Regions from separate parts of the Nocardioides daphniae genome, predicted to be linked through region 3. Evidence: predicted binding sites of a transcription regulator. Region 3 holds the regulator's gene; each other region holds the start of a gene.

Region 1 (4,544 bases), 1.6 Mb from region 3:
GCCGCAGCGCCGGGAAGTGGTGGGGGTCGACGGCGCAGACGACCGCGTCGGCCTCGACGTCGCCGGCGTCGGTGCGCACGGCCCGCACCCGCCCGTCGGAGACGACCAGGTCGTGCACGGGGGTGGAGGTGCGGACGTCCACCTTGCGGGTGGCCAGGCGCTTCGTCAGCACCGCGGCGAGGCCGCCCAGGCCGCCCTCGACGGTCCACGCGCCGAACTTCTGCTCGACGTAGGAGACGGTGCCGAGCCACGCCGGCACCCGGGCGAGGTCGTGGCCCTCGGCGGTGAAGGGGTGGCCGGCGACGAGGGCGAGCCGGTCGTCACCGAAGGCCCGCCGGAAGGTCCGGGCGAGCGTCGTACGGGCCTTGAGCAGGGCCGCGGCGTCGCGGTGCGCGAGCGCGGGGTCCCACGGGCGCTCGAGGTAGTCCTTGCGCACCCGCTCCCAGACCTCGCCGAGTTCGTCGACGTAGGCGACCCACTGGCTGCCGAGCCCCGCGCCGAGGGCCTCGAAGGCGTGCTTCTGCGCGGCGCGGGAGCCGCCGGTGAGGGAGAGCGAGGTGCCGTCGGTGAAGCGGTGCTCGCGGATCACCTCGACGGGGACCAGCTCGACCTCGCGCTCCAGGGGGCGCCCGGACTTGCGGAAGAGGTCACGGACGACGGCGGGCAGCAACGTCGTGGAGGGGCCGGTGTCGAAGGTGAACTCCTCGTGCGTGAGCTGTCCGAGCGCGCCGCCGAGCGTCGGGGCACGGTCGAGCAGGGTCACCGAGTGGCCGAGCTTGGCCAGGCGCGCCGCGCCCGCCATGCCACCGAAGCCTCCGCCGACGACCACCACGTGCATGCGCCGAGGGTAGCGGCGGCCTACTCGGCGGCGATGACCCTGGCCAGCGACTCGGGGTCGCGGCCCACCACGGTGGTCCCGTCGGCCGCGGTCAGGATCGGGCGCTGGATGGTGCGCGGCGAGGCGGCCATCGCCTCGAGCCACTCCTGACGGTGGGCGGCGTCCTTGGGCAGGTCGATCCCGGCCTCGCGGGCCTCCTTGGGGCGCGCCAGGTCCCACGGCTCGAGGCCGAGGCGGGTCACGACCTCGCCCAGCTCGGCGGCGGTGGGGAGGTCGTCGAGGTAGCGCCGGACGGTGTAGTCGACGCCTGCCTCGTCAAGGGTGCTGAGCGCGGTGCGGCACTTGCTGCAGGCCGGGTTGAGCCAGATCTCCATGGCGTCACTGTGCCTCACTCCACGTCGAGCGGCACCGCCCCGGTCATCGTGCGCAGCTCCTCGTACGTCGTGGAGTAGACCGCGGAGGGATGGCCGGCAGCGGCCCAGACCACGTCGTGGCGCTGCAGCCAGGTGTCGATCCAGGTCGGAACCGGAGCGGGGTGGGCGAAGGGGGAGACGCCGCCGATCACCTGCCCGGTGTGGGTGCGGACGAAGTCGGGGGTGGCGCGCTCGAGGCGGTCGACGCCCAGGTCGCGTGCCACCTTCGCCACGTCGACCCGGTGGGCTCCCGAGGTGAGCAGCAGCACGGGGGACCCGTCGGCCGTGAAGAGCAGGCTGTTGGCGATGGCACCGACCTCGCAGCCCAGCGCCTCGGCCGCGAGCGCTGCGGTGTGCACCGATGCAGGCAGCACCACCACGTCGCCGGTACCGTTGCGGAGGGCATGTTCGGCGCGGAACGCCGCGATCGACTCGTGCTCACTCGTCATGCCGGGACCCTAACGCGCGTCACGGCCGGCGTCACGGACGCCGCGACGAGGCGTGTCCGCGCTCGTGCCCCACCCTGGAGGACCCCCATGACCGAACGACCGGCCTCGGTCGATCACGCGCTGCGCGTGGTGCTCGCCCTGTCCGTCGTGTCATGACTGATCACGCTCCTGACGTGGGTCTTCCGCAGCGACCTGGTCGTCGCCTGGGCCGAGGGCAACGCCGGTGCGCGCGAGCTCATGCGTGAGGGTGGCATCGAGGCCGTCGAGACCACCTTGTCGGTGCCCGGCTTCGTGCCGGTGGTGGTGACCTCGTTCGTGGTCCTGCTGATGCTGCTGGGCGTGATGGCGGTCTTCTTCCGTGAGGGCTTCACCTGGGCGCGGGTCTGCCTGGGCGTGATCGCCGTCTTCGGGATCTTCCTGGCGGTGCTCAGCATCGCCAGCGGCATCCCGACGCTCTTCACGGTGCTCTCGGGCGTGATGATCGTGCTCTGCGTCCTGCTCCTCGTCTTCCTGCTGCACCCGAGCACCACGCGCTACTTCCGCGAGGTCTGAGCCGCCCGGCTCCCGTCCACGACGCGCACGGAGGCCGACCACCCGCACCGGGTGGTCGGCCTCCGTCGTGCTGCCCTGAGCCTGCAGAACTTCGTTGTTGACCAGTTGTCGGTGGCCGGGTGTACCGTTCTCCTTGTTCGAACACGTGTTCGAATTGGTCTCGGTGGTGGTGACCTCGACCCCCACCACCGCCGGGGCCAGCCAGGGGTCGTTGACTGCGGAGGAGGACGTCATGAGGCGGTACGACGACCCGGTGGAGGTCCGTCGGGGACAGGTGGCCGGGCAGGGGAGCGAGCAGTCGCTCGAGGCGCCCGAGCAGTTCCTGTGGCACGGACGTGTGTGGAAGGTGCGCAGCGTGGTGGCCCGGTGGGTGGAGACCGGCCCCTGGTGGCAGTCGTCCCGGGCCCGCTCGGTGATCGGGGCGGAGGTCGGCGAGGCCGACCACCTCCCGCACCAGCGCGACTGGGACGAGCTCGAGGGCGACCTGCTCGCCGAGCGCGAGTTCTGGCGCGTGGAGGCCGGCAGGCCCGTGGCGCGCGAGCCCCAGGAGGGGCCGACCAGTGGGGTCTTCGACCTCTCCTACGACGCGATCGACGGGCGCTGGCAGCTCGTGGGTTGCCTGGACTGACCCGAGATTCGGAGGACGACGATGAACGACTCACGACCTGCTCCCGCCCCGGTGCGACCCGGCGGTGACCTGCACCTGCTGCCGGCCGCCACCCACTCCTACCTGACCCGCGCCACCACCTCGCTGCGCGAGGCGGTGACGGCTCCCGACGTGCCGACGCGCTACGCGTGCGCCCACGTCGCCGCCCTGCGGGCCGCGGCCGCGCTCCTGGCGGCCCGGGCCCTTCCCACCCCGAGCCGGCGACGGCAGAAGAACGCCTGGGTGCTCCTGGCCGAGGTGGCCCCGGAGCTCACCGAGTGGGCGACCTTCTTCGCGGCCGGTGCGAGCAAGCGTGCCGCCGCCGAGGCGGGGTCGCTGCGGGCGGCGACGGAGCGCGAGGCCGACGACCTGGTGCGTGACGCCGACCGCTTCCTCGCGGTGGTGGAGTCGGCGCTCGGCCTGATGCCCCACGCGCCCGAGGCTGTCCGACTGACGGTGGCCGAGCCCGGATGGTCGGAGCGGACCGGTGCCGCGTGACCCCTTCGTCCACCTCCACGTCGCGTCAGGGCACTCCCTGCAGTACGGCGCCTCGCACCCCTCGGCCCTGGTCGAACGGGCCGCCGAGTGGGGGATGGACCTGCTGGCCCTCACTGACCGGGACGGCACCTACGGGGCGGTGAAGTTCGCCAAGGCCGCTGCGCGCGCAGGCATCCGACCGGTGCTGGGGGTGGACGTCGCCGTCCGGCCGTCCGCGCCGGTGCGTCCCTCCCGCGGGCGTACGCCGGTGCGTGGCGGCGCCTACCGCGAGGACCGTTGGCCCAGGGTGACGGTGCTGGCGCGCGACCGCCTCGGCTGGGCAGCCCTGTGTCGACTCGTCTCCGACGTCCACCTCGGTGGCGAGCGGGGCGTGCCCGTGGCCGACACCGAGACGCTGCTGCCGCACGTGGCCGGAGGGCACCTGGTGGTGCTGCTCGGCCCCGGCTCGGAGGTCGGGTCGGCGGTGACCACCCGTCGCGACGACCTGGCCCGGGAGCACCTCTCGCGCTGGTCCCGGGCGGTGGGTCGGGAGAACCTCCGTGTCGAGCTGGTCTCGCACCTGCTCGGGGCCACCGAGCAGGGCTGGGGCCCGGGCAGCACGCCCCACGCCGCTCGGATGGCGGGGCTGGCGGCCGAGGCCGGCGTGGAGACGGTGCTGAGCAACGCGGTGCGCCACGCGCGCCGCAGCGACGCGCCCACGGTCGACGTGCTCGACGCGGCGCGCCGCCTGGTGCCGCTCGACCAGCGCCACCTCGACCGCGGCAACGCCGAGGGGCACCTCAAGTCCGGTCCCCAGATGGCCGAGGTCGCCGACGAGGTCTCCCGCGCCGCCGGCTGGGGGCAGGACGGTGCCGCGCGCCTGCTGGCCCGGACCCGGTCGCTGGGGGAGGAGTGCGCGCTGGACCCGCGCGACGACCTGGGCATCGGCCAGGTCCACTTCCCGGAGTTCGAGGTGGTGCGTCGTAGCGGCGTGGCGACCGACGGGGTCGGGGCCACGCCGGCCGACGTCCAGCTCCGTGCCCGCTGCGAGTCGGCGCTCGCCTGGCGCTACGGCTCCGCGCCCCGGCAGCGGATCTGGAAACGGCTGCACGACGAGCTCGAGGTGGTCGAGTCGTTGGGCTACGCCTCCTACTTCCTCGCCGTCAACG
Region 2 (4,544 bases), 1.7 Mb from region 3:
CGACGGGGTGCCGGTGAGGATGACGTCACCGGGCAGCAGCGTCATCACCGAGGAGACGTAGCTGATCAGGTTCGGCACGTCGAAGATCATGTCGGCGGTGGTGCCGTCCTGCATGAGGTCGCCGTTGAGGTACGTCTGGATGGCGACGCCGTCGATGAAGGTCTGCGGGTCGAGGTCGGTCTCGATCCACGGCCCGAGCGGGCAGAAGGAGTCGAAGGACTTCGCCCGGGTGAACTGGACGTCGGAGGCCTGGAGGTCACGCGCGGTGACGTCGTTGGCGATCGTGTAGCCGTGGATCACGTCGGTGGCCTGCTCGACGGGGACGTCGCGGCACATGCGGCCGATCACGACGGCGAGCTCGCCCTCGAAGTGGACGTTCTCGGACTGCGGCGGGTAGAAGATGCGGTCGTCCGGGCCGATCACGGAGGTGTTCGGCTTGAGGAAGATCAGCGGCTCAGCAGGCGGCTCACTGCCCATCTCGGCGGCGTGGGCGGCGTAGTTCTTGCCGATCCCGACCACCTTGCTGCGCGGCAGCACCGGAGCGAGCAGCCGCACGTCGGCGAGCTTGTACTCCTGGTCGAGGACCTTGACCCCGACGTACAGGGGGTCGCCCGCCAGGGCGACGATCGTGGCGTCCTCGTCGGGTTGCCCGAACTGGTCGAGCTCTCCCGTGAGGATGCCGTACATGGGTCTTCGCCGGTGGTGAATCTCGCGATGCGCACCCTCGAACCCTATCCGGCTCGCACCACCGTCACCGCCTCCGGTGGAAGCGCACCTCTCCGGAGGCGAGCCGCGTCATGTCGTACGCGGTGTCGTGGGCGCGGTGGTGGTGTCGGCTGCAGAGGAGCGCGGCGTTGTCGAGGTTGGTGGTGCCGTCGTGGGACCAGGGGACGAGGTGGTGGGCTTCGGACCAGGTGCCGGGGATGGTGCAGCCTTCGGCGCGGCAGGTGCCGTCGCGCAGGGCGAGGGCCCGGCGTTCGCCGTGGGTGCCGAGGACGGCGGGGATGATCCGGGCGGTGCAGGCCAGCCGTCGGGCTTGGGCGGCGGTGATGGTGTCGAACCCGTCACCGGGGGTGGCGTTGTCGATCGTGGCCACACCGAGGTCGCGCTTCAACGCCTCGAACGGGATGGTGACCATGACGTGCGTGGCGTCGCCACCGTGGATGGGCAGGCGCGTGGGGTCGAGGGTCTCCAGGAGCTGGGTGAAGGCCTCAGCATGCGGCGGGGATGGGTGATCCGCGTCCCGAACGCAGGCTTCTCGTCCTCCTGGGGGCCGCATTGGTCCGCACCGCGCCGTCGGCCAGGCGTGGGTTGGTGAAGGCGTGCAGGTAGGTCCCCAGCCGGGCGGCGGTGGCGTCGGGCACGACTGCGGTGATCCGGGTGGTGCCGTCGCCAGGGCTCGCATCCGCAGGCGTTGCCGTTCGCTGGCGTGCTTCTCGGCGTCGGCCAGGCGGCGGGCTTCTTCGTCCTCGAACCGGTCGGGGTCGACGACCTCGAGGATCCGGCGGCCGAGCTTGGCCAGGTCGCTGGGGTCGTGGTCGGCGGCGAGCTCGACGAGTTTGGCCTCGGCGGCCTCGATGACGTCGCGCCCGACCCGGTCGGGGAGCTCCTCGACCGCGGCTGCGATCACCCGGGCCTGCGCGATGGTCACCCGACCCTCACGCACTCCCGCCGCCAACGTCGGCCGCTCCCGGTCCAACGCCTCGGCCAGTCGAAGGTCGGCGGCAGCGTCGCCACGACGTACGTGCCCGTGGTGGGCCAGCCAGGTCGCGATCGACCGGAAGCCCTCGCGCTCGGCCACGTCGCCCGCGGCGGCCATCACTCGCAACCGCAGCTCGGCGGTGCGCGATTCGACCTCCAGCAGCGACAGCAGTGCATAGGCCTTCTCGTCGGCGCTCATGAACGTCGGGTTCACGTCGCACACCGACTTCAGCGACGCACTGATCGCCTCCGCCACCGCGTTCACCGGATGCACGGCCCCACCTCCTCGACAACGACGACGAGCACCACCACACGTGGCACCCACTCATTCGCTGCTCCTGGAGGCCCGGACCTGCCGGACGATCACGTCACCCTCGCAACTGGCCCCACCGTCTCCGGCTGCCCCTCGAGAGAGACCCGGTGTCCTGGGAGGAACCTGACACCCACAGTATTCGAATGCGTGTTCGAACACCAGGCCCAGAATCGGGTATCTCACACCCGTTCAACTTCGTCCGCCACCCCCGCCGACGACTACTGTGGCCCCGTGCGAGTGCTGGAACCCGACGACTGGCAGGCGCGTGCCACAGCGCACGACGCCCGCCTCGCGCCCTTCCTCGACGCGCACCTGGCACGGCGTACGCACCGCACCAAGCACCCGGTGCACGACTTCCTCTTCGTCTACTACTCCCAGAAGCCGGGCGCCCTGCGGAAGTGGCACCCCGGCTTCGGCACCGGCATGGCGCAGGCCGAGGCGTACGCATCCCTCAAGGGCTACGAGGTCGTCGACGGCGTCGCGCACGTGCCCGCGTCGTACGTCGAGAGCCAGCAGGTCCTGCTCACCGCGCTGCGGCGACTGCTGCGCGCCACGCTCGACCGCGCCCCGCACTTCGGCTGCTTCGGGCTGCACGAGTGGGCGATGGTCTACCGGCTCGAGCAGGACAAGACCCGTCACGCGGCGTGGCCGCTGCGGCTGGGCGGCGCGGCCACCGACGAGGTCGTCGAGTCGCACCGGATCGCCTGCTCACACTTCGACGCCTACCGCTTCTTCACTCCCCCGGCGAAGCCGCTCAACACGCTGGACCCAGGGCAGGACGACCGGCCGGAGTTCGAGCAGCCGGGCTGCCTGCACGCCTCGATGGACCTCTATAAGCACGCCTTCCGGCTCAGCCCGATGATCAGCTCCGACCTGGTGGCCGACTGCTTCGAGCTCGCGCGCGACATCCGGATCCTCGACATGCGCGCGGCGCCCTACGACCTCACCGGGCTGTGGCTCGACGACGAGGAGTTCACGCCGGTGCGGATCGAGACACCCGAGGGCAAGGCGGAGTACGTCGCCGCGCAGCGCGACTACACCGAGCGGTCCGCTCCCCTGCGAGCTCGGCTGCTGGCCGAGGTGGAGCGGCTCCTCGAGGTCGCCGCTCCGACGCTGGTCAGTACTTCGCGAAGTTCTGCGTGAAGTAGCGCGTGTACGGCGTGCCCGGCGCCGAGACGTAGCCGATCCCGATGTGGGTGAAATCGCCGAGCAGGTTGGCGCGGTGGCCGGGGCTGTTGATCCACCCGTCGACCACGGCGTCGACCGCGTAGCCAGCGGCGATGTTCTCCGCGGCGCGCGTCCACCCCTTCGGGATCTGCGACGCGTACGACGGGTTGTGGGCGAACGTGCCCGTGCTCGCCATCGTCTGGCTCCACCGCTGCGCGACCTCGGAGATCGGCGCCGAGAGGGTCAGTGGCTTGAGCTGGTGCTGCGCCCGGAAGGCGTTGGTCTCCTGGAGGATCAACGCCACCTCGGGGCTGACCGGCGACGGACTGGGCGACGGACTGGGCGAAGGGGCGGGGGCAGGAGCCGAGGCCCGGACCCCTCGGACGGTCACCACGCGCGAGACCGAGGCCTTGATCCGGGCGGTGCGGCGGACCTTGACCCGGTAGCGCGTGGCGCCCTGGCGCACGGTCGTGCGTACGACGTACTTCTTGCCCGCGGTGACCTTCCCGGTCCGCACCACGACCCATCCCCGCTGCGTACGCCGCTCGACGGCGACGACGGCGCCTGCCGACCGGCCCCCGACCTTGCCCGAGAAGCGCAGCGCGGAACCGGTGGTGGCCTTGGTCGTGGACGCGCTCACGCTCACCTTGACGGCAGCCGGTGGCGCGGCCTGCGCGGGCGGACCCACGAGCAGCAGCCCGGCGAGCAGTGCGACGACGACGACGCGCATGAGTACCTCCACGAGAAGGACCTCCGCCCGGTCGGAGGTCGAGCGTCCATGCTGAGGGTGACGTGGTGCGGCGGCGAAATCGTCGGGGGCGCGTGCAACGATCACCTCCCCCCGACCAGGAGAGCCCGTGAACCAGCCCGACGCCCACGCCACGCCCGCCCGTCACCCCGGGCACAGCGTCCTGCAGGTCCCGGTGCCGCCGCTGGAGGAGTGGGTCCGCGAGCGCACCGCCTTCTACGACACCGACTACGTCTCGACCGACCCGGCCTTCACCCACGCACACGTCACCGCGCTGGGCCCCTTCGTCGACGCGTTGGACGCGGAGACCGAGACGACGGTCGCGGCGATCGCCGCCAGGTGGAGCCGTTCGACTACGCACTGGAACGCCTCGCCACCTTCCCCACCGGGATCATCCACCTGGTCCCCGAGCCCGCCGACGGCTTCAACCGGTTGACGCAGCTGCTGATGGAGGCCTTCCCCGACTTCCCGCCCTACGGCGGCGAGTTCCCGCCGGCGCCGCACCTCACCCTCGACCTGGCGCACGGCGACGTCACCGAGACATCGACGCAGGCCCTGCTCGGCGACACGGTGCCGGTGAAGGCACGCGCGGAGTGGCTCGACCTGGCCTGGTAC
Region 3 (4,544 bases):
CGTCTTCGACCGCGTCCGTGAGCGCTGGCAGGGCTCGAAGCCGACCGACTCGTTCACTGCGCAGGCCAACAAGGCTGCCGTGGAGACGCTGCCGCGCACGGTCAACACCGGTCTGGGCACCATGTTCATCCTCGCCGCCCTCGCGATCATCGGTGGCGACTCGCTGCGCGACTTCTCGATCGCCCTGCTGGTCGGTCTCCTGGTCGGTACCTACAGCTCGGTCTTCGTGGCCACCCCGCTGGTCACCTACCTGCAGCAGAAGTGGCCGATGGCCAAGGAGAAGGCGGAGAAGGCCAAGATCGAGCGCGACCAGTCCGGCGCCGTGGTCTGACCGACCGCGGCGGTGCCGTAGTTGTCGGCGGGGCTGGCTAGAGTTCAGCCGGTGCCAGACAAGTCGCCCGTCCGTGAGGTCCTCTCCGCCGCCGTCGAGGCGTTGGGGGGCAAGGAGCGCTCCGGCCAGGTCGAGATGGCCGAGGCCGTCGCCCGGGCGATGACGGAGCAGCAGCACCTCATCGTCCAGGCCGGCACCGGCACCGGAAAGTCGCTCGGCTACCTCGTCCCGAGCCTGCTCAACCACGACCGCGTGGTCGTCGCCACCGCGACGCTGGCGCTCCAGCACCAGCTCGTCGAGCGCGACATCCCGCGGCTCGTGGAGGCGGTCGGCGACCGGCTCGACACCTCGTACGCCGTGCTGAAGGGCCGCTCCAACTACGCCTGCCTGCACCGCATCCGCGAGGGCGTCCCGGACGACCAGGGTGTGCTCGTCGACGTCCCCGAGGGCTCGATGGGTGCCGAGGTCCTGGCGTTGCGTGGCTGGGCCGAGATGGAGGCCGAGACCGGCGGCACGGGGGAGCGTGACAACGCCCCTCGGCACACCGAGAGGGTCTGGCGCCAGGTCAGCGTCAACCACCGCGAGTGCCTGGGCGCCGCGCGCTGCGCCTTCGCCCAGGAGTGCTTCGCCGAGCGGGCCAAGGAGAAGGCGGCCAGCTCCCACCTGATCGTCACCAACCACTCGCTCCTCGCCATCGACGCGATCGAGGGCGTGCCGATGATCCCCGACTACGACGTCGTGGTGATCGACGAGGCGCACGAGCTGGTCAGCCGCGTCACCCAGGCAGCCACCGACGAGCTCACCGTGGGTGACGTGCAGCGGGCCGCGAAGCGCTCCCAGAAGCACATCGCCGACAAGGGCGCGGCCTCCACCGCCGCCGACGACCTGGCCGACGCCGCGGACGCCCTGGCCGATGCGCTCGCCGCCACCTCGCCGGGCCGGATCGAGACCGCCGGCGAGCAGCTCTCCGACGCGCTGGTCCTCGTCCGCGACGCCGCACGGTCCCTGGTCTCCGCCTTCGGCAAGGACGAGGGCGACGCCGACGCCGGGCGTACGCAGGCCAAGGGGTTGGCGCAGGAGGTCTTCGCCACCGCGGAGCGGATGGCGGCCTTCAAGGAGTCGGACGTGCTCTGGCTCAACGAGGCCCGCGAGCGGATCCCGGCCCGGCTGGCCGTGGCGCCGCTGCAGGTGTGGGCCCAGATGCGTGAGCGCCTGCTCACCGAGAAGACGGTCGTCTTCGCCTCCGCCACCCTGATGCTCGGCGGCGACTTCAACGCGGTCGCCGGCAGCCTCGGGCTCAAGCCGTCGGAGCGCGTCGACACGGGCGCCGGCGAGGTGAGCGCCGACGACGCGCTGCCGTGGCGGGCGCTCGACGTGGGCTCACCCTTCGACTACTCGCGCCAGGGCATCCTGTACGTCGCCCGGCACCTGCCGGACCCCGGTCGCGACGGCCTCGGCAAGGCGCAGATCGACGAGATCGTCGAGCTGATCGACGCCGCCCAGGGGCGCACGCTGGGGCTCTTCTCGTCCCGACGGGCGGCGGACGCGGCGGCGGAGGCCGTCCGTGAGCGGCTCCCGCACCTCACCACCCTGGCGCAGGGCGACGCCCAGCTGCCGGAGCTGGCGAAGCAGTTCGTCGAGGACCCGCACACCAACCTCTTCGGCACGCTCACGCTCTGGCAGGGCCTGGACGTGCCCGGCGACACCTGCCAGCTGGTGCTGATCGACCGGATCCCGTTCCCGCGGCCCGACGACCCGCTGATGTCTGCCCGTTCGCGGGCCGCCGACAAGGCCGGCGGCAACGGCTTCATGCAGGTCTCGGCGACCCACGCGGCCCTGCTGCTGGCCCAGGGGGTCGGTCGCCTGATCCGCACCACCGAGGACAAGGGCGTGGTGGCGATCCTCGACCCGCGGCTGGCGACCAAGCGCTACGGCGGGTTCCTCAAGGCGAGCCTGCCGCCGATGTGGTCGACGACAGACCCGTCCGTGGTGCGCCAGGCCCTCGGCCGCATCGCGGCCGCGGGCTGACGCGGCGTACGGGAGCCCGGGATCAGAGGCTGCGCAGGACCGCGGTGACCTTGCCCAGGATGGTGGCGTGGGTGCCGTCGATGGGCTCGTACGCGTCGTTGTGCGGCAGCAGCCAGACCTGGCCGCCCTTGCGCTGGAAGGTCTTCACCGTGGCTTCTCCGTCGATCATCGCGGCGACGATGTCGCCGTTGACGGCGTCGGGCTGCTGGCGGATCACGACGTAGTCGCCGTTGCAGATGGCCGCGTCGACCATCGAGTCGCCGGAGACCTCGAGCAGGAAGAGCGTGCCGTCGCCGACGAGCTGCTTGGGGAGCGGGAAGACGTCCTCGACCCGCTGCTCGGCCAGGATCGGGCCACCGGCCGCGATACGACCCACGACCGGCACGTACGCCGCTGCGGGCGCCGCGTTGCCCACGTCCGTGGGGTCGAAGTCGGAGTCGTCCGCGCTGGAGACGGCTCGGGAGGCCGCCATCGACTCGGGCAGGAAGACCTGCAGCGCGCGCGGCCGGTTGGGGTCACGCTTGAGGAAGCCCTTCTCCTCGAGCGTCTTGAGCTGGTGGGCGACGCTGCTTGAGCTGGTGAGACCGACCGCAGTGCCGATCTCACGCATGCTCGGCGGGTAGCCCCGGGTCTCCAGCGCCTCCTGGATCGTGGTCAGCACCAGCTGCTGGCGCGCGGTGAGCCCGGTCGCGTCAGGAGGTCCGTCGGGCAGGGAGACGACCTTGCCGGTGTCGCCGCTGGACTTGGGCATGTGGATCCTCCTGGGTGGTGCGGACTGACGTGGGGTTCACGCTAGTCCGATCCCGACCCCAGTTCAAACATGTGTTCGAACGGCGTGTCACGTGCGGTTCAGCGGCGCGGGTCCCAGACCCACGCCACGCAGGTGAACTGCGTGCGGAAGCCCAGCTCGACGTAGGTCGGGTAGGCCCGGGAGTTGGTGATGAGGGTCGCCGACTGGGCCCCGATGGAGGCGGCGCGGTTCATCATGGTGGCGCCCAGGGCGCGGCCGATGCCCCGCCCGCGCGCGGCCGGCGTGGTGCTGACGTTCGCCAGCATCACGCTGGTGCCGCGTACGTGCATGGTGCTGGCTCCCAGGACCTCGCCGGTGCGGAGGCTGCGGGCGATGAAGAACTGGTTGTCGGCCGGGTCGAGGGTGTCGAGCACGCCCAGCGTGACCTCCTGCTGGGCGGCCGGGTGGCCGAGCGCCTCGAGGATGGCGCGACTGGCCGGCTCGACGCCGTCGGGCCAAGCGACGTCGATGAAGACGTCGTCCGGCGTGCCCGGGTCGACGGGCGCGCCCAGGGCGGTGTGCATCGCGGGGTACTCCCGGGCGAGCAGCCCCAGCTGGGCCAGCGTGGCCTCGAGGGCCGGCGTCGTCGTCGAGGGGGTGGTGATCCACTGGAACGGCAGGCCGCGGCGGAGGAACGGTTCGATCAGGGCGGGTGCCCGGGTGGCGACGGCCTCCGGGGCGATGTGGGCGTTGACGACCACGTTGAGCAGGGCGAGCGGCGCCGTGGACCAGTAGACGGTCGCGTCCGGCTCGTCCGCGGTCGACAGCGACGGGGAGCGCGCGATGGCGGCCTGGAGCGCCGCGAAGTCGGCCTCGATCGTGTCGGAGGCCGTGGTCAGGAGGTCTCGCATGCGGCAGACGCTAGGGCTGCGCCGCGACGGCTGCATGCCCCATACGGGTGACGTCCGCACAGGCTTTCGCCACAGATGCCGAGAATCGGGTAGCTGAGGGGCACGTGGAGAGCGTTCGAACTTTTGTTCGACCAGATGCTTGATTCGTTCGAACATCTGCTCTAACGTCGCACATGTGTTCGATCGAACGTCTGATCGAATTCGTCGGCAGGTCAAGGTGCTCGATCCAAAACTGTCGGCGGGTCCGCATAGACATCAGTTCGACAGCAACGCACCTGCACGACCACCACTTCCCCAGGAGGTCTCCATGACCCATCGCCACCGCCTCGACCGTCACCGCCGCCGCTCCCCGCGGCCAGGTCCGTCTGACTCGTCGTGGTCGCGTCGTCGTCGTGCTCGCTGCGCTCCTCCTGGCCCTCGTCGTGGGCGTGGCTCTGGCGGCGTCTCGTCCGCCAGCGAGGAGGCCGGCGCTCCGCAGGCGACCGAGGTCGTCGTGGTCAACGAGGGCGACACCCTGTGGGGCATCGCTGCCGGGGTCGCCGAG

What was found. The regulator LexA, encoded in region 3, represses DNA repair genes until DNA is damaged. The targets are predictions, from matches to a motif close to TCGAACANNTGTTCGA.
Region 1: E2C04_RS06885 (DUF6504 family protein) is a predicted target of LexA. The motif match lies at 2,390-2,405, and genes of this name have one in related genera.
Region 2: E2C04_RS20735 (HNH endonuclease signature motif containing protein) is a predicted target of LexA. The motif match lies at 2,154-2,169, and genes of this name have one in related genera.

Annotation. Positions count from the first base shown of each region.
Region 1 covers NZ_CP038462.1:1,391,321-1,395,864, forward strand. Annotated here, with positions in the region: gene E2C04_RS06865 (phytoene desaturase family protein) at 1-838, opposite strand, end outside; gene E2C04_RS06870 (ArsC/Spx/MgsR family protein) at 859-1,212, opposite strand; gene E2C04_RS06875 (YbaK/EbsC family protein) at 1,227-1,700, opposite strand; gene E2C04_RS06880 (hypothetical protein) at 1,938-2,252, shown strand; gene E2C04_RS06885 (DUF6504 family protein) at 2,485-2,880, shown strand; gene E2C04_RS06890 (SAV_6107 family HEPN domain-containing protein) at 2,902-3,396, shown strand; gene E2C04_RS06895 (DNA polymerase III subunit alpha) at 3,386-4,544, shown strand, end outside.
Region 2 covers NZ_CP038462.1:1,209,969-1,214,512, reverse strand. Annotated here, with positions in the region: partial or broken gene E2C04_RS05965 (fumarylacetoacetate hydrolase family protein) at 1-722, opposite strand, end outside; gene E2C04_RS20735 (HNH endonuclease signature motif containing protein) at 752-1,975, opposite strand; gene E2C04_RS05955 (3-methyladenine DNA glycosylase) at 2,246-3,157, shown strand; gene E2C04_RS05950 (CAP domain-containing protein) at 3,132-3,923, opposite strand; gene E2C04_RS18540 (hypothetical protein) at 4,039-4,365, shown strand; gene E2C04_RS18535 (2'-5' RNA ligase family protein) at 4,269-4,544, shown strand, end outside.
Region 3 covers NZ_CP038462.1:2,942,413-2,946,956, reverse strand. Annotated here, with positions in the region: gene secF (protein translocase subunit SecF) at 1-331, shown strand, start outside; gene E2C04_RS14470 (ATP-dependent DNA helicase) at 383-2,359, shown strand; gene lexA (transcriptional repressor LexA) at 2,382-3,110, opposite strand; gene E2C04_RS14460 (GNAT family N-acetyltransferase) at 3,209-4,000, opposite strand; gene E2C04_RS14455 (LysM peptidoglycan-binding domain-containing protein) at 4,308-4,544, shown strand, end outside.